Lichenicola cladoniae: one gene and its partner. The protein of the gene in region 1 interacts with the protein of each later gene in a pairwise test. Links are inferred from orthologs where the notes say so. Each region holds a gene or a part of one and is shown in the gene's direction. Other genes may lie near its edges.

Region 1 (5,516 bases):
GACCGTGCGTTCGGTGCGGTCCTGCCATCCGTCACCGCACGGGCTCGCCTCGACCCGGAACTGAGCCTTTACGCGCAGGTGGCAAGGGGATTCCTGGCGCCGCAACTCCAGCTGTTCGATGTCAGCAACCCGCGGACGGCGGCTATATCGCCGGAGAATACCTGGAATTTCCAGGTCGGCGCGACGTGGTCCGGACCGGGACTGGCGATCGCGGCCGACCTCTACGAGATCGTTTTCGACAATGCCGTGGGCGTACGGACTGTGGGCGGAGAGAGCGAGGATTTCGCGGAAGGGCGCATCGTCTATCGCGGCATCGAGGCGGAGGGCTCCCGTCAGCTCGGGTTCGGACTGAGCCTGTATGGAAGCGGTTCGCTCAACCAGGCACATCAATCTGCGAGCGCCGGCGGTGTCTCGGGTCCGGCGCCGACGACACCCCAGGCAACGCTTGCCGCCGGATTGACCTATGCCCGCAACGGGGTGAGCGCGTCGGTCATCGATCGCTGGGTCGGCGGCTCCTATGGCGATGTCGGGCGTGCGCAATGGATCGACCCCACCAACCAGCTCGATATTTCCGCCGCCACGACCCTGGCTCGCCGGGGTGCCGCACCGATCGAGATCAAGGCACAGATTTTCAACCTGCTCGACAGCCGCAGGATCAATGGTCTGGCGGGCTACACTGTCGCCGCCAACATGCCGTTGTTCTGGACGCAGCCCGAACGCTCGATATTCCTAGGTGCCGGAGTCAAGTTCTAGAACGGAATTGCTTCGAAGATCGGAGACCGAAGAAGGGATCTTATTAAACTGCCGACCATTCCGATCATGTAATCGAACGACAGGGTGCAGGGGGGGCGCATCAGGCTTCCAGTCATTGACCGAACCGGGCATGCAGCGCCGGCAGGATCGTGGCGCCGAAGCGGGCGAGCCCGTCCAGGTAGTCCGGAAAGATCAGCATCATGCCGTCCAGGTCGCAATGCTCGATCAGCTCGGTCATACGGCGGGTGATCGTCTCAGGGCTGCCCGCGGCATGCGGCGCGGTGATGCCGGTGCGGGCCCGCGCGGTGAACGCGTTCTCGCGGCCGATCTCGGCGTCGATCATGCCGTAGGAGCGCATCATCCCGTAGAATGCTTCTTCGTCGAAGCCGTCGCGGAACCGGGCGATGGTCGCCTCCGCTTCGGCATCGCTATCCTCGATCACCAGGATCAGCATGGCGTAGGTGCGCAGCCGGCGGCCGGCTTCATGCGCCATTTCCTTGGCGCGCAGGCTGGTCGCGCGGAGCTCGTCATCGTCGCGGCCGCCGATGAAGATCGCATCGGTTTCCTCGATCGCGAACCGCATGCCGCGCTCGGACATTCCGGCGGCTACGATGAACGGCCGTGGCGACTGCACCGGCTTTGGATCGGAGTGGCAATCCTCGAGATTGAAGTACCGCCCGCGTTGCGTCGTCGAAGGCTGGGTCCACAGGCTCTTGACCGCCCGCAGCCATTCGCTGGCAAGCTCGTAGCGGTCGTCATGATTCACGTTATCGGGCCAGGCGCCCATCTGCGCGAACTCGCCCTTGAAGGCGCCCGGAACCACGTTGAGCCCGGCGCGGCCATGGCTCACCTGGTCGAGGGTCGCAATCATCTTGGCGGCAACCGCGGGGTTCTGCAGCAGGGTGTGGAAGGTGGTCCAGATTTTTACCCGGCTGGTCTGTGCCGCAAGCGCCGACATCAGCACCGTGCTGTCGAGGGAGGTGCGCCAATGATCGGTCCTGCCGCCGTAGCCACGAAACTTCGCCATCGACATGACGAAGTCGAGGCCGATCGCTTCGGCCAGCAATGCGGCCCTGCGGTTGTATTCGTACGATCCGTCGATGACCGGCGTGGTGGAGGACAGGATCCACCCACCGTTGGCAACCGGCAGGAACAGGCCGAAATCCTTCGCCCCCGTATCGGAGGGCAGTCCGAACCGGGTCGGCTGGGGGATGTTCATGGCGCGCGGGTCCCGTGATGCTCGCGAAGAGTCGGCGTGATTTCGGCCTGCTGGTCGACATTCCGACATATCTAGCGTGGACAGGCCATCGTCACCGATCCCGGCCGCGACGAGACCCGTTCGGTCCGTAGAGCAGCAGGAACCGCCGGGAGGCCGTCCGGGACTGTGCCAGGCGCGCGAAAGAGCGGTTCGTCAGCTGCGCTGGAGCGACTGGCGGATGCACCGCTCGATCGTGTCGACCATGATCTGGGTCTGCAGTTCGATCTCGTAGTTGATGCGATCGCCCACCCGGTAGTCGGCCAGGCTGGTTTGGCGCACCGTCTCCGGGATCAGGTTGATCTTCACTTCGCCGGTGGCCTCGTCAGCCTCGGCAACCGTCAGGCTGCAGCCGTTAAGCGCCAGGTAACCCCGCACGAACACGTATTTGCGGTGCGCCTCCGGGATCGCGACCCGCAGATACAGCGCCCCGGTGCCGGTATTGATGCCGGTAATCGGAGCGGTGCCGGTGATATGGCCGGTTACCGCATGGCCGCCATTCTCCTCGCCACTCTTCAGCGAGCGTTCGACGTTGACCCGGCTGCCGACGGCGCGGTCACCCAGGTTGGTGATCGCCATGGTGCCGTCGGAGACGTCGAACGAAACCAGGTCATGGTCGATGGTGACCGCACTCAGGCAGACCCCGTCGATGTTGACGCTGGCGCCGAGCTTCAATCCCTCAAGCAACGGCTCGGGCAGGCGCAGCACGTAGCTGGTGCTGCCGTCGCCGGGCGTACGCTCCATCACCGGAACCACGGCCTGTGAAATCCCGCTATACATCCGGCCTGCTCTCCACCATCGCGGCTAAATCCGGTCCGTCCGCATACGAACATGCGCCATCGGCCTGCACCCGACAGGACATGGTGGCGCCGGCACCGATCCGCCAGCGGTCGACCTTGTCGCCTTGCAGGCCCGACAGGCACGCGCGCCCGGATCATTGTCAGGGACGCCACGCCGTCCGCGACCGCTGCCGCAGCGAGATCGTCCCGTTGGAGAGGCTGATCCCGGTCCCGCGGTCCCAGCGCCTACACGCGGGAGTAGGTGGCCCACTTGGCGATCGGCGCCGGACTATCCATAATCGCACCAGAGATGTTCTCAGGGCGGGGTGAAATTCCCCACCGGCGGTATTTGAAGGCAGGCGGTCTGACCGTTTGTTTCATCAGCCCGCGAGCGCCTGCTGGGCTACGCAGCAGGGTCGAGCAGATCCGGTGAGATCCCGGAGCCGACGGTATAGTCCGGATGGGAGAGAACGCTGACGAGACTGCCGTTCCGGCAACGGAGTGGCATGACCGGAAAGCTGTGCCCTGAGTCACGTCCGTCAGGACGGGATTCGATTGATTATGCTTGCGGCGCCGCTGTCACGACCTCCACCGCTAGGCCCGGGTTCGGATGCCTCGCAACGACCACCTGGAGTCGAAGCCGGCTTCCGGGCGGCGATAGAGGCGGCGTGCGCGTTCATCGGTGCCACCACGCCCAATCCGCCGGTCGGCTGCGCCATCCTGGATGCGACCGGCCGCGTCCTGGTGGCAGCCGCACATCAGCGTGCCGGCGGTTCCCATGCCGAGGCCCAGGCGCTGCGCCTGCTCGAACAGGCCGGCCTGACGGCGCAGGCGGCCGCGCTCGTTGTCACGCTCGAGCCCTGCAATCATACCGGCCGCACCGGTCCATGCACCGAGGCCATCCTCGCCAGCCCGGTCCGCACCGTCTGGATCGGCAGCGCCGACCCCAATCCGTTGGTGACCGGCCATGGTGCCGAACGGCTGCGCGATGCCGGCATCGCCGTCCACATGCTGAACGGTCCGGACGATGCGCTGTCCCGTGCCTGCCAGGCCCTCATCGCGCCGTTCCGGTGCCGTGCGATCACCGGCCACCCCTGGATCACCGTCAAGCAGGCGCTCGACGCGTCGGGAAGCATGATCCCTCCGCGCGGCGCCAGCACCTTCACCTCGTCGGCCTCGCTGCGTCTGGCGCATCGGCTGCGTCGCTGCACCGATGCGATCATCACCGGCACCGGCACCATCCTCGCCGACGATCCATCCTTTACCGTTCGCCATCTGCCCGACCACCCCGGCCGGCGCCGGATCCTGGCGATACTCGGGCGCGGCGACCGGGTGTCCGCCGAGACCATCCAGGCGGCCGGCGCGCGTGGCTTCGACGTGCGGTCGATCCGCTCGCTCGATGAAGTGCTGCCGACGCTGGGCGAGGCCGGCGTGATGTGGGCGATGGTCGAGGCCGGCCCATCCGTGCTGGCCAGCCTGCGCGAAGCCGGGCTCTGGGACGACTGGCTGACGATCACCCAGGCGGACCCGACCCGGCATGATCCGGTCGACCGGCTCGATGTCAGCCTGTCGCCCCGGCGGGCAGGCGAGGTGTCGCCGCTGTCGCTGCTGCCCGAGCTTTCAGATACTTCGAACACCCAGTGGGATGATGACGCATGACCTCGAAACCCCTGACACCGTCCATCGAAGCGGCCATCGAGGCGCTGCGTGCCGGCCGCATGGTCATCATGACCGACGACCTGGATCGCGAGAACGAGGGCGACCTGGTCATCGCGGCGGAGTTCGCGACCCCGGAGGCCATCAACTTCATGGTCACCCATGCCCGCGGACTGGTCTGCCTGGCGCTCGAAGAGGCTCGGGTCGAGCAGCTTGCCCTGCCGATGATGGTCGTCGACAACCGGGCGCCCCGGACCACCGCCTTCACCGTCTCGATCGAAGCCACCGAAGGCGTCACCACCGGCATCTCCGCGCATGACCGCGCCCGCACCATCCAGGCGGCGGTCGCAGCCGAGGCCGTGCCGGGCGACCTGATCTCGCCCGGTCACGTGTTCCCGTTGCGCGCCGTGAAGGGGGGGGTGCTGGCCCGGACCGGCCACACCGAGGGCTCGATCGACCTGGCGCGCCTGGCAGGATTGCGGCCGGCGGCGGTGATCTGCGAGGTCATGAGCGCCGGCGGCGACATGGCGCGGATGCCCGAGCTACGCGCGTTCGGCATCGAGCATGGCATGCCGATCGTGACCATCGCCGAACTCGTCGAATATCTGTCCGAGCCGGTCGTTACCCATATCGCCACCACCAGCCTGCCGGTCGGGTCGTTCGGGACCGATGGTACCGCCGTCTTCGAGATGCATGCGTTCCGCGATACGGCCGGCGCCGAGCATCTGGCGCTGGTCAAGGGCAATCCCGGCCAGGCTCCGGCCACTCGCCCGCCGCTGGTCCGGCTGCACTCCGAGTGCGTGACCGGCGACGTGTTCGGCTCGCTCCGGTGTGACTGCGGATCGCAACTGCATGCGGCGATGGACCGCATCTCCAGCGCCGACTCCGGCGTGCTGGTCTATCTGCGCGACCAGGAAGGCCGGGGCATCGGCCTCGCCAACAAGGTCCGTGCCTATGAGCTGCAGGATCAGGGCCTGGACACGATCGAGGCCAACCATCGGCTGGGCTTCGCGGCCGACGCACGCGACTGGACGGTCGCCGCCGCGATCCTGCGTCACCTCGGGGTGCAGACG
Region 2 (6,229 bases), 2.8 Mb from region 1 along the record:
GCCGCAACGGCTAGCGAGGCGAGCTGCGTCGCGGAAAGGGCGAGGGCCCTGTTGCTCTGAGGTCGCAAGCTCGTCGATCGCACGTTTTGGTCGTCCCACACCGTTCCCGAGCACTAGAGGCGTACCTAATCAGAAGATCAAGCCTGAATAGCGCCGTCCAAACATGAACAGAGCATAAAGAGGCCTTTATATGCTTTTCGGTCGCAATTCGGGTGACAGCATTGGGGAATTTGAGACGAAGAAGAAGATGACTCTACTGGGTAGACATCAGCGTTATATTGTGCGGCGCACCCAGCCATGCGTGTGCCAGCGGCAACAGCGTGGCTTGGATGTCGCGATCGCCGTCATGTGGCCCGGATGCCCTTGGAGCACCGGTGGCGACATGCTAACGCCGCGTGACAATGACGCCTCCGCTCATCGCCGTGCTGAACGGCCCCAACCTCAACATGCTCGGTCTGCGCGAACCCGCCATCTACGGAAGGGCGACGCTCGACGATGTCGAGCAGATCTGCGTCCAGGCTGCCGAGCGCCTGGATGTCGCGATCGACTTCCGCCAGACCAACGGCGAGGGCGAGCTCGTGTCCTGGGTGCAGGAATGCCGTGGCCGCGCGCGCGGGATCCTGATCAACCCGGGCGCCTATACCCATACCTCTATCGCATTGCTCGACGCGCTGACGGCTGTCGCGTTGCCGGTCGTCGAGGTGCATATCTCCAACATCCACCGTCGCGAGGAATTCCGCCGGCACTCCTATGTCAGCCAGGCGGCTGTGGGCGTGATCTGCGGGCTCGGGGTGCGTGGATATGCGCTGGCGCTGACCGCGCTGGCCGACATCATCATGGACGAGGACGAACGATGAGCCGCCTGCCCGTCGACGTGGACGCGATCCGCGCACTGGCCCAGATCCTGACCGAGACCGGTCTGACCGAGATCGAGGTCGCGGAGAAGGACAGCCGCATCCGCGTGGTCCGCGCCCCGGCGCAGATGGTGCAGGCCTATGCCGCACCGTCCGGCCCCGGAACGGCGCTCGCACCGGCTGCAGGCCCGGCGATCGCGGATCCGGCCGACCTGTCCAAGCACCCGGGCGCGGTCACCAGCCCGATGGTCGGCGTGGCCTACCTGTCGCCCGAGCCGAGCGCGCCGGCCTTCGTAACCGAAGGCCATGCGGTCACCGCCGGACAGACGCTGATGCTGATCGAGGCGATGAAGACCTTCAACCAGATCAAGGCGCCGCGCGCGGGCACCCTGAAGAAGCTGCTGGTCACCTCCGGCTCGCCGGTCGAGTTCGGCGAAGTCCTGGCGGTCATCGAGTGATCGCCGCCTGATGTTCGACAAGATCCTGATTGCCAACCGCGGCGAGATCGCGCTCCGGGTGCTGCGCGCCTGCCGCGAACTGGGCATACGCACGGTCGCGGTTCATTCGACTGCCGACGCCGAGGCGATGCATGTGCGGCTGGCGGACGAGAGCGTCTGTATCGGCCCGCCGGCGTCGCGCGACAGCTACCTCAACATCCCGGCGATCCTGACCGCGGCGCATCTGTGCGGTGCCGATGCGATCCATCCGGGCTACGGCTTCCTGTCCGAGAATGCCGGCTTCGCCGAGGCGGTCGAGGCGCATGGCCTCACCTTCATCGGACCGTCGCCCGACCATATCCGGATGATGGGCGACAAGATCACCGCCAAGACCGCCATGCGCAGTCTCGGCGTGCCGCTGGTGCCGGGTTCGGACGGAGCGCTCGCCGACCTCGATGCCGCCCGCACGGTCGCGGCCGAGATCGGCTATCCGGTGCTGATAAAGGCCGCCGCCGGTGGTGGCGGACGCGGCATGAAGGTCGCCGAGACCGCGAACGATATCGAGGAAGCCTGGCGCGTCGCCCGCACCGAGGCCAAGGCCGCGTTCGGCAACGACGAAGTCTATCTCGAGAAGTATCTCGACAAGCCGCGCCATATCGAACTGCAGATCATGGCCGACAATCATGGCGCCGTAGTGCATTTCGGCGAGCGCGACTGCTCGCTGCAGCGCCGGCACCAGAAGCTGCTCGAGGAGGCCGGTTCCCCTGCCCTCACACAGGAGGAACGCCGCGCGATCGGCGAGACCGCAACCTCTGCTCTGAAGAAGCTCGGCTACCGCAATGCCGGCACGCTCGAGTTCCTGTACCAGGACGGCCAGTTCGCCTTCATCGAGATGAACACCCGGCTGCAGGTCGAGCATCCGATCACCGAGATGGTGTGCAACGTGGACCTGGTGCGCGAGCAGATCCGTATCGCCGCCGGCCAGCCGCTCGGCTACACGCAGGAGCAGGTCCGCTTCGAGGGCCATGCGATCGAGTGCCGGATCAACGCCGAGGACCCGGACACCTTCATGCCGACCCCCGGCCGCGTCACCGTGTTCCATCCACCGGGTGGCCTGGGTGTCCGGATCGATAGCGCGCTCTACGCCGGCTACGTGGTGCCGCCGTATTACGACAGCATGGTCGCCAAGCTGATCGTGCATGCGCCAACCCGTCCCGAGGCGATCGCCCGGATGCAGCGGGCGCTGGACGAGTTCGTGATTTCGGGGATCAAGACCGTAATCCCTTTGCACCAGCGCATCCTTGCGGACCCGGAGTTCCGTGCCGGCGACTACACCATCCACTGGCTCGAACAGTTCGTCGACAAGCCGCACTAGGCGGTCGCTGAACATCGGCGCGATGGACACGCCGTTCTGCCTGGTATCGACCGCCGAGCGGCCATCGATCCGAACCGTGCGCCGATGCTTATCTGCGCTGCCCTGAGCGGGTAGTAGCCGCAAGCCGCGTACCTGTTCACGACCATCGTCGTGATACAGCGTCTGATCCGGACGGCGCCAACAGCGCGATCAGGGTTTCATTCAATGGGCTGGCCGCTGGCCGCTACTCGGCGGCGTCGGCCTGCTCGGCGTTCTCGATCTCGGCTTCCTCGCGGCCGGCGACACGCGGCGTCATCCGGTTCCAGGCGTCGAGGGCGGCTATCTTGTAGGCCTCCGCGAGCGTCGGATAGTTGAACGTGTTCTCGAGGAAATAGTCGAGCGTACCGTGCAGGTTCAGCACCGCCTGTCCGATATGCACGAGTTCGGTCGCACCCTCGCCGACGATATGCACGCCGAGCAGTTTCCGCGTCTTGAGCGACACGATCATCTTCAGCAGGCCGCCCTGCAGACCCATGATGTGGCCACGCGACGTCTCGCGGAAGCGCGCCACGCCGGTCTCGTACGGGATGTGGCGGCTCCTGACTTCCTCCTCGGTCATGCCGACGGTCGAGATCTCCGGCACCGAATAGATACCGTAGGGGAAGAATCTCGGCGGCGGCGGCACGTTCTCGCCGAAGGCATGGCAGGCGGCGATGCGGCCCTGTTCCATCGAGGTTGAGGCGAGGCTCGGGAAACCGATCACGTCGCCCGTAGCATAGATGTGCGGCACGGCGGTCTGATACGTCGTGGGATCGACGGTGATCCTGCCCCGGTTGTCGACCGCGAGGCCGCAGCGATCGAGCTCGAGCGCCTCGACATTGCCCACGCGCCCAGCGGTGTAGAGCACCATCTCGGCGCGCACGCGCCGCCCGCCGGCAAGCATCACGATCGGCTGGCCATGCTCCATGTTGATGGTCTCGACCGGATCGCCCAGCCGGAACGTCACGCCGCGATCGCGGAGCTGGTGGACGAACTCGGCCAGCAACTCGCGGTCGATGAAGTCGAGGAAGCTGTCGCGCGGCTCGATCAGCGTGACCCGCACGTCGAGCGCGCTGAAGATCGTCGCATACTCGACGCCGATCACCCCGGCCCCGATCACCGCCAGGCTGTTCGGCAGCTTCTGCAGATTGATGATGCCGTCGCTATCGACCACCGTGGTGCCGTTGAACGGAACGCTGTCGGGCCGGTACGGCCGCGTGCCGACGGCGATCACGATCCTCTGCCCCCGCACCAGCTGGATCTCGCCGGCATCCAGGGTCACTTCGAGCGAGTGGCTGTCGAGGAAGCGCGCGGCGCCGTGCATCATGTGCACGTGGTTGCGGATGAACTGGTGCTTCAGTCCCTCGACCTCATGATCGAGCGTCTTCGTCAGGCGGATGGTCAGGTCGCCGGCGGCGATATCCTGCTTCACCCGGTAGGCGAGGCCGTAGAAGCCGCGCTCGCGCCAACCGGTCAGGTTGAGCACGGTCTCGCGCAGGGTCTTGGACGGGATCGTTCCGGTATGGACCGACACGCCGCCGAGCCGCGATGTCTTCTCGATGACCAGGACCGACTTTCCGAGCTTCGCAGCCTGAACTGCAGCACGGCGGCCGGACGGGCCGCTTCCGATGACGATCAGCTCGTAATCCTGGATCATGTCATGCTCCTTCGGGCGAAATACACCGTCAGCAAATAGATCCAGGATGCTTCAGGATTCGTAACTGACCAGCGCCGAGGTCGGCACGCCCAGCTTCTCCCGGCCCTTCAGGGACAGGATCTCGATGATGACGGCCGCACCGGTGACGTTGGCTCCGACCTTTTGCAGAAGCTGGATTGCCGCTGCGAGTGTCCCGCCAGTCGCCAGCAGGTCGTCCACCACCACCACGCGCTGGCCAGGCCGGATCGCATCGGCCTGGATATGAAGACTGTCCTGGCCGTATTCCAGCTCGTAATCGACCGAGACGGTACGGCCGGGCAGCTTGCCGGGCTTGCGCAGCATCAGGAACCCGCAGCCGAGCTTGCTCGCAAGCGGGGCCGCCATCAGGAAGCCGCGTGATTCGACACCCGCCAGCAGGTCGGGCTGGGCTGGTGCCACGGCATGCGCGAGCCGTCCCATCGCCACCTGCCAGGCATCGGCGTTCCGCAGCAGCGTCGAGATATCGTAGAACAGGATGCCGGGCTTCGGAAAATCCGGGATGCCGCGGATGTGCTCCTTGAGGTCCATTGCCTTCAAGTCCATTGATCGACAGAGCCCGGACCATGCCCGAAGCTCCCCTCCTCATGTGCAGCCGGGCTTTACCTGTTTCGAGGGGCATCGGCAAGAACGACGGCGCCCGGGCCCGGTGCGTCCCGCTATGCCGCCGCTGCCTTCCCCGAGCTGCGCAGTGTTTCATAAACTGCGCGGGCCAGTTGTTCGCGCCTGAACGGCTTTCCGATCAACATGCCCGCGGGCGCGCGGCGGCGATGCGAGACGGTACCGGTCTCGTCGCCGTAGCCGGACATGTAGAGGACACGGATACCCGGCCGCAGCTGCGCGGATCGTTCGGCCAGGGCGAACCCGTCGAGCGGACCGGGAAGCCCTATATCGGTCAGCAACAGGTCGATCCTGTCTGAACGGTCGCTCAGCATGCGCAACGCGACGCAGCCATCCTCGGCCTCGCAGACGCGATAACCCAGCGTGCGCAGCGTATCGGCGACGATCTTGCGCACGTCTGCCGAATCCTCGACCAGCAGGATCCGGCCCTCGCCGCGCGGAATCCCCGACGGACTTAGCGTCCGTGCGGAGGCGTCCGGGGCGTGACCGGCAGTGCGCGGCAGCTGTATCGTCACGGTGGTGCCGAGGCCCGGCTGGGATACCAGTCTTGCCGCCCCGCCGGACCGGCTTGCGAATGCGGAGAGGGTGGCCAGCCCGAGCCCAGTACCGCCACGATCGGCCTTGGTCGTGAAGAACGCCTCGAACGCCCGGGATGCCACCGCCTCGCTCATACCCTGCCCGGTATCGGCGAGGGACAGCTCGAAGACATCCGGCCGACCGCGAGGCGCCCGAGCCGCGGTGCCCACCGGGTCGGCCGCGCCGGCGGCCAGCCGGATCGCCAGCACACCGCCGCCCGGCATCGCATCTCGCGCGTTCAACGCCAGGTTCAGGATGGCACTCTCCAGCTGGATCGGGTCGATCGTCACCAGCCATTCGCCCTCCGGCAGATCCAGCAGGATCTCGATGCGCTCGCCGAGGGTGCGCCGCAGCAGCGGCATCAGATCGGGCAGCAGCAGCGCCAGGTCGACCAGCTCCGGCAGCAATGGCTGACGTCGGGCGAAGGCCAGCAACTGGCGGGAGAGCCCGGCTCCGCGATCCGCGGCCCCCGCCGCCTGGCCGAGATGCTGCCGCAATCCTGCATCGGTGGCGCCGGGCGACATCGACCCGAGTTCGAGTTGCACCGCCTCGATGTTGCCGACAATCACCGTCAGCAGGTTGTTGAAGTCGTGCGCGATGCCGCCGGTGAGCTGGCCGATCGCCTGCATCTTCTGTGACTGGAGCAGGGCGCGCT

What was found.
Region 2: the proteins of ribD (region 1) and accC interact in binary tests that used the Escherichia coli proteins (3 or more experiments, as listed by UniProt). The link is inferred for Lichenicola cladoniae from one-to-one orthologs.

Annotation. Positions count from the first base shown.
Region 1 is NZ_CP053708.1:449,732-455,247, forward strand. What follows is about bases 2,546-5,397. They hold ribD (bifunctional diaminohydroxyphosphoribosylaminopyrimidine deaminase/5-amino-6-(5-phosphoribosylamino)uracil reductase RibD), read left to right. Parts: upstream 2,546-3,348; coding sequence 3,349-4,446; downstream 4,447-5,397. Other genes in these bases: HN018_RS01905 (riboflavin synthase subunit alpha), read right to left, coding at 2,546-2,788; ribB (3,4-dihydroxy-2-butanone-4-phosphate synthase), read left to right, coding at 4,443-5,397. Outside these bases: HN018_RS01895 (TonB-dependent receptor), read left to right, coding at 1-753; HN018_RS01900 (LLM class flavin-dependent oxidoreductase), read right to left, coding at 866-1,972; more of HN018_RS01905, read right to left, coding at 2,165-2,545; more of ribB, read left to right, coding at 5,398-5,516. UniProt on the Escherichia coli protein: Converts 2,5-diamino-6-(ribosylamino)-4(3h)-pyrimidinone 5'-phosphate into 5-amino-6-(ribosylamino)-2,4(1h,3h)-pyrimidinedione 5'-phosphate.
Region 2 is NZ_CP053708.1:3,257,704-3,263,932, forward strand. The notes cover bases 543-3,494. They hold accC (acetyl-CoA carboxylase biotin carboxylase subunit), read left to right. Parts: upstream 543-1,322; coding sequence 1,323-2,666; downstream 2,667-3,494. Other genes in these bases: aroQ (type II 3-dehydroquinate dehydratase), read left to right, coding at 543-857; HN018_RS14820 (acetyl-CoA carboxylase biotin carboxyl carrier protein), read left to right, coding at 854-1,312; sthA (Si-specific NAD(P)(+) transhydrogenase), read right to left, coding at 2,890-3,494. Also shown: HN018_RS14810 (septal ring lytic transglycosylase RlpA family protein), read right to left, coding at 1-68; more of aroQ, read left to right, coding at 402-542; more of sthA, read right to left, coding at 3,495-4,341; HN018_RS14835 (adenine phosphoribosyltransferase), read right to left, coding at 4,393-4,908; HN018_RS14840 (ATP-binding protein), read right to left, coding at 5,037-6,229. UniProt on the Escherichia coli protein: This protein is a component of the acetyl coenzyme A carboxylase complex; first, biotin carboxylase catalyzes the carboxylation of the carrier protein and then the transcarboxylase transfers the carboxyl group to form malonyl-CoA.